2 linked regions of the Actinopolymorpha singaporensis genome follow. The protein of the gene in region 1 binds, or shares a complex with, the protein of each later gene. Links are inferred from orthologs where the notes say so. Each region holds a gene or a part of one and is shown on either strand. Other genes may lie near its edges.

What was found. The genes of interacting proteins can lie anywhere in the genome.
Region 2: the proteins of pcrA (region 1) and uvrB are in contact, whole or in part, in a crystal structure (PDB 7EGT), measured with the Thermus thermophilus proteins. The link is inferred for Actinopolymorpha singaporensis from one-to-one orthologs. Residues at the interface, in WP_096412145.1 of Thermus thermophilus: His654, Arg656, Phe657, Gln666, Asp668, Glu669, Lys680, Arg681, Leu682, Ser683, Lys685, Tyr686, Ala687; in WP_096411307.1 of Thermus thermophilus: Glu23, Leu25, Arg26, Asp27, Gly28, Glu29, Arg30, Phe31, Arg55, Glu326, Asp327, Phe328, Glu379, Ser382, Gln383, His398, Gly400, Arg401.

Annotation. Positions count from the first base shown.
Region 1 is NZ_LT629732.1:3,048,068-3,051,173, reverse strand. The notes cover bases 9-3,046. They hold pcrA (DNA helicase PcrA), read right to left. Parts: upstream 2,683-3,046; coding sequence 334-2,682; downstream 9-333. Other genes in these bases: BLU27_RS13885 (gamma carbonic anhydrase family protein), read right to left, coding at 2,833-3,046; BLU27_RS13895 (M23 family metallopeptidase), read left to right, coding at 9-269. In the rest of the region: more of BLU27_RS13895, read left to right, coding at 1-8; more of BLU27_RS13885, read right to left, coding at 3,047-3,106. UniProt on the Escherichia coli protein: A helicase with DNA-dependent ATPase activity. Unwinds DNA duplexes with 3'-5' polarity. Translocates on single-stranded DNA with 3'-5' polarity. Initiates unwinding more efficiently from a nicked substrate than double-stranded DNA.
Region 2 is NZ_LT629732.1:5,165,185-5,168,195, forward strand. Bases 69-3,011 are described here. They hold uvrB (excinuclease ABC subunit UvrB), read right to left. Parts: upstream 2,623-3,011; coding sequence 514-2,622; downstream 69-513. Other genes in these bases: BLU27_RS23180 (glycerophosphodiester phosphodiesterase), read right to left, coding at 69-372; coaE (dephospho-CoA kinase), read right to left, coding at 2,730-3,011. Outside these bases: more of BLU27_RS23180, read right to left, coding at 1-68. UniProt on the Escherichia coli protein: The UvrABC repair system catalyzes the recognition and processing of DNA lesions. A damage recognition complex composed of 2 UvrA and 2 UvrB subunits scans DNA for abnormalities.

The sequences.
Region 1 (3,106 bases):
ACGGAGAGATCATCGGCGCAGGCTGGGAGAGCGCGTACAGCGCGTTCGGCAACCGGATCCAGGTTCGGCACGAGGACGGCACCGTGACGTGGTACTGCCACCTGTCCCGGTACGCCCGCCGGAGCGGCCCGGTGCGCGCCGGCACGCTGATCGGCTACGTCGGGAGCACCGGTAACTCCAGCGGACCACACCTGCACTTCGAGGTGCACCCCGGCGGGGGTACGGCGATCGACCCGCTGCCCTGGTTGCGCGCCAAGGGCCTGCTCTGACCTCGCGTCGGAGCCTCCTGACCTGACCCGAGGTGAGGGCGTCCTGTCCTGACCTGCCCTGGGGTCAGAGCTTCTGCAGCGGGGCGTAGCGGAGCAGGAACCGCTTGACGCCTTCCGACCCGAAGTCGACCGTCGCCTCGGCGTTGTCTCCCTGGCCCGCCGTGGCGACCACCGAGCCCATGCCGAAGGTGTCGTGCACCACCCGGTCGCCGGCCGACAGCGCGACGATCGGCCGCTGGCCCGGCCGGGCGGCCCGCCGGTCGGTACGCCGGCTGCTGACCGACTGCGAACCCCACGAGATCTGGTCGGCCTCCGTACGCCGCCAGTCCACCAGCTCGGCCGGAATCTCGTCGAGGAAGCGGGACGCGGGGTTGTGCTGCGGCGCTCCCCACGCGCTGCGGACCACGGCCCGGGAGACGTAGAGGCGCTTGCGCGCACGGGTGATGCCGACGTAGGCGAGCCGGCGTTCCTCCTCCAGTTCCTTGGCGTCGCTTTGCGACCGCTGGTGCGGGAAGACGCCGTCCTCCAGGCCGGTGAGGAAGACGACCGGGAACTCCAGCCCCTTCGCGGTGTGCAGGGTCATCAGCGTGACCACCCCGCCGTTCTCCTCGCCGTCGGGAATCTGGTCGGAGTCGGCCACCAGGGCGACGCGCTCGAGGAAGTCCGCGAGGGTGGCCGGCACGCCCTCCGCCACCGCCCCTTCGGTGAACTCCCGGGCCACCGCCACCAGCTCGGAGAGGTTTTCCACCCGGGTCTCGTCCTGGGGGTCGGGAGAGTTCTCCAGCTCCTTCAGGTAGCCACTGCGGTGGAGCACCTGTTCCAGCAGGTCGGCGGGCGGCATCCCCTCGGCCACCGCGGCCACCAACTCGTCGATCATGGTCACGAACCCGCGGATTGCGTTGGCCGAACGGGTGGCCAGGCCGGGCACCTCGTCGGTGCGGCGCAGTGCCTGCCAGAACGTCGTCCGCTCGCGCTGGGCGAACGCCTCCACGCAGGCCTCGGCGCGGTCGCCGATCCCCCGCTTCGGGACGTTGAGGATCCGGCGCAGCGACACGGTGTCCTCGGGGTTGGCGAGCAGCCGGAGGTAGGCGAGCGCGTCCCGCACCTCACGGCGCTCGTAGAAACGGACCCCGCCGACGACCTTGTAGGGCAGGCCGACGCGGATGAAGATCTCCTCGAACACCCGGCTCTGGGCGTTGGTGCGGTAGAAGACCGCGACGTCCTTGGGCTGGGCAGCGCCCAGGTCGCCCAGCCGGTCGATCTCCTCGGCGACGAACTGCGCCTCGTCGTGCTCGTCCTCGGCGACGTAGCCCACCACGGACTCACCGGAGCCGGCGTCGGACCAGAGGTTCTTCGCCTTGCGGCCGGCGTTGCGGCTGATCACCGCGTTGGCTGCGGACAGGATCGTCTGGGTGGAGCGGTAGTTCTGCTCGAGCAGGATCACCCGGGCGTCGGGGAAGTCCTCCTCGAACTGCAGGATGTTACGGATCGTCGCGCCGCGGAAGCCGTAGATCGACTGGTCGGCGTCACCCACCACCATCAGCTCGCCGTGCGGTCCGTCGCCCTCGGCGCTGGTCAGCTCGCGGACCAGGACGTACTGCGCGTGGTTGGTGTCCTGGTACTCGTCGACCAGGACGTGCGCGAACCGGCGGCGGTAGTGCTCGCGGACCTCGGGGAACGCCTGCAGCAGGTGCACCGTGGTCATGATGATGTCGTCGAAGTCGAGGGCGCTGGACTCGCGCAGTCGCTGTTGGTAGAGCCCGTAGCACTCGGCGAAGGTGCGCTCGAGGTGGTTGTCGGCGCGGCGGGCCGCCTCCTCGTGGTCGATCAGCTCGTTCTTGAGGTTGGACACCCAGTTGAGCACCGAGCGCGGGTTGTAGCGCTTGGAGTCGAGGTCGAGGTCGCGGCACACCAGCGTCATCAGCCGGCGGGAGTCGGCGTCGTCGTAGATCGAAAACGACGAGGACATCCCGAACCGCTTGATCTCCCGCCGCAGGATGCGCACGCAGGAGGCATGGAACGTGGAGACCCACATCGCACCCGCCGCACGCGGCCCCACCAGCTCTGCGACGCGTTCGCGCATCTCCCCCGCGGCCTTGTTGGTGAAGGTGATCGCCAGCACCGAGCTCGGCCGAGCGCCCCGCTCGGCCAGCAGCCATCCGATCCGGCGGGTGAGCACCCGGGTCTTGCCCGACCCCGCACCGGCCACCACGAGGAGCGGGTGTCCCTCGTGCACGACCGCCGCCCGCTGGGAGGGGTTGAGTCCCTCCAGCAGGGTCTCCGGGTCGTGCCGGGGACGCCGCGCCGACGCGTCGTCGCCGGGTCCGGCCTGACCGGGTCCGGCTCGGCCGGGCTCGGCGGTGGACCGCTCGTCGGTGGGCTTCGCGTCGGACGTCGCGTCGGATTCGGTCATCGGGTGGGTGTGCGAAGACAGGGCGCTCATCGTGTGGCCCAGCCTACGAGTGCCCGCCGACACCGCCACCCGACAGGCCGGACATGTCCGGACGGCGCCGGTCGCTCCGGACCGTCCATCCGCCCAAGCGGCCGCCGCCGACCGCCTGCCCTACGGCGCGCCCGGGGTCAGCGGCTCGTCGTCGCGGTGGGCGGCGAACTCCGCCGAGCGGGCCTCGGTGGCAGCTTCGTAGCGTCGCGGCCGGTCCTCCCAGTCGGCGCTCACCCCGAACGCCGCGGCCGCGAAGCCGGCGTCGCGTACGGCCGCCGCGGCATCCTCCCGCTGGTCGGGCGTGACCACCCGGGCCGGGTCGCCGGCCGCGAGCGTGTGAGGCGGCACGAAGAACCCGTCGGGTACGAACGTTCGGGCGTGCACCAGTGCGCCG
Region 2 (3,011 bases), 2.1 Mb from region 1 along the record:
GTCCAGTCCGCGCTCGCGCACCAGTGCCTGGGTGGCCAGCCCGATCGCGACGGAAGTGACGTCCAGCATGACCTGGGTGCCCAGCCGGACGATCAGGTCGAGTGCCTCCTCGGCGGTTGGCAGCGACCACGTGCCGCCGGGTGCGCGGTGGACGGCGGCAAGATCGGCGAACGAGACCGACGCAACTTGTCGCCGGTCGTCCCACAGGCGTTCCAGGGTTGGGTCGTGGAGGACGATGAGGCGGTCGTCCGCGGTGAGACGCAGGTCGATCTCCACCATGTCGGCACCCGCGGCGACCGCCGCCTCGATGGCCGGCAGAGTGTTTTCCCGGTTGCCGTGTGGCTCGCCTCTGTGGGCGATGGCCGTGGTCACGTGTGATCCTCCCTGACAGGGCTCTGGGTCCCGACGATCCTGGCACTGCCACGCCGGCCATCGCACTCCGGCCACTGCACCCAGGGCAACGTCCTCCACGGCCGCCCCGGTCCGCGTCACCCCCCGGCTACTTCACTCCGGCTACTTCACCCCGGCCTCGTGCATGCCGCGCAGCTCGCGCTTGAGCTCGTGGATCTCGTCGCGCAACCTTGCGGCCAGCTCGAACTGGAGTTGCTCGGCCGCGGTGTTCATCTGCTGGTTGAGCTCCTGGATCAGGTCGGCGAGGTCGGAGGCCGGCAGGGCCGCCAGGTCCTTCGCGTGCCGACCGGCCTCGCCAAGGCTGGACAGCTCGGGCACCGGCGCCTTCCCGCGGCTCTGCTGACGCCCCGCGCCACCCAGGAGCTTCTGGGTGTCGGCGTCCTCGCGGGCGAGCATGTCGGTGATGTCGGCGATCCGCTTGCGCAGCGGAGTGGGGTCGATCCCCTTCTCCTTGTTGTACGCGACCTGCTTCTCCCGCCGCCGGTTGGTCTCGTCGATCGCCATCTGCATGGACGGCGTGATCGAGTCGGCGTACATGATCACCTGCCCGGAGACGTTACGTGCGGCCCGGCCGATGGTCTGGATGAGGCTGGTGCCCGAACGCAGGAAGCCCTCCTTGTCGGCGTCCAGGATGGCCACCAGCGAAACCTCCGGCAGGTCGAGGCCCTCCCGGAGGAGGTTGATGCCCACCAGCACGTCGTACTCGCCCATCCGCAGCTCACGCAGCAACTCCACCCGGCGCAACGTGTCGACCTCGCTGTGGAGGTAACGCACCCGGATGCCCTGCTCGAGCAGGTAGTCGGTGAGGTCCTCGGCCATCTTCTTGGTCAGGGTGGTGACCAGGACCCGCTCCTGCTTCGCCTCCCGCAGCCGGATCTCGTGGATGAGGTCGTCGATCTGGCCCTTGGTGTTCTTCACCACCACCTCGGGATCCACCAGCCCGGTCGGCCGGATGATCTGCTCGACCGTGCCGTTGGCCTTGCTCAGCTCGTAGTTGCCGGGCGTGGCGGAGAGATAGACGGTCTGCCCGATGCGCTCGAGGAACTCCTCCCAGCGCAGAGGCCGGTTGTCCATCGCCGACGGCAGCCGGAAGCCGTGCTCGACCAGCGTCCGCTTGCGGGACATGTCGCCTTCGTACATCCCGCCGATCTGGGGCACCGTCACGTGGGACTCGTCGATGACCAGCAGGAAGTCCTCGGGGAAGTAGTCGAGCAGGCAGTGCGGCGGCGATCCGGGCGCGCGTCCGTCGATGTGGCGTGAGTAGTTCTCGATGCCCGAGCAGGTGCCGATCTGGCGCATCATCTCGATGTCGTACGTGGTGCGCATGCGCAGCCGCTGCTCCTCCAGCAGCTTGCCCTGGCGCGCCAGCTCGGGCAGCCGCTCGGCGAGCTCCGCCTCGATGTCGGCGATCGCTCGCTCCATCCGCTCCGCACCGGCGACGTAGTGGGACGCCGGGAAGATGTAGAGCTCCTGGTCCTCGGTGACGATCTCCCCGGTCACCGGGTGCAGGGTGGACAGCCGCTCGATCTCGTCGCCGAAGAACTCGATCCGGACGGCCATCTCCTCATAGACCGGGAACACCTCGAGGGTGTCGCCGCGGACCCGGAAGGTGCCGCGGGTGCCTGCGGCGTCGTTGCGGGAGTACTGCATCTCGACCAGCCGGCGAAGCACCTGGTCGCGCTCGATCTCCTCACCGATCCGCACCCGGACCATCCGGTCGACGTACTCCTGCGGGGTGCCCAGGCCGTAGATGCTGGACACCGTGGCGACCACGATCGTGTCGCGCCGGGTCAGCAGCGAGTTGGTGGCGGAGTGCCGCAGCCGCTCGACCTCCTCGTTGATCGAGGAGTCCTTCTCGATGTAGGTGTCGGACTGCGGAACGTAGGCCTCGGGCTGGTAGTAGTCGTAGTAGGAGACGAAATACTCGACCGCGTTGTCGGGGAAGAAGTGCCGCAGCTCGTTGGCGAACTGCGCCGCGAGGGTCTTGTTGGGCTCGATCACCAGGGTGGGCCGCTGCAACTTCTCCACGGCCCAGGCGACCGTCGCGGTCTTTCCGGTGCCGGTGGCACCCAGCAACACCACGTCGCGCTCGCCCGCCTCGATCCGGCGGGCGATGTCGTCGATGGCCTCCGGCTGGTCGCCGGACGGGGCGAAGTCTGAGACCACCTTGAACGGCGCGACCTTGCGGACAATGTCAGTAACCGGACGCATGATGCCCACCGTACGCCCGACCACCGACAGGCCCTCCCGCGCCGACCGCGAAACGGGCGCACCGGGCGCACCGGGCGCACCGGGCCGGATCGTCCCGGATCGAACCGTCAGGCCAGGTCCCGCCCCCGCCGCTCGCCCTCGTCGCCGGACGCGGCCGACCTCAGCCGCCGCCACAGCTCCTCCACCCGGACGTCGAGGTCGGTCAGCGACCCGGAGTTGTCCACGACCACGGTGGCGGCGGCCCGGCGCTCGTCCCTGGACGCCTGGGCGGCGGCCCGCGCCCGAGCGTCGTCCACCCCGATCCCCCGCGCGCTGGTGAGCCGGTCGATCTGCAGCTCCTCGGGGACGTCGACCACGATCACCTCGTCGAACCCGCCCTGTTGCCCGGT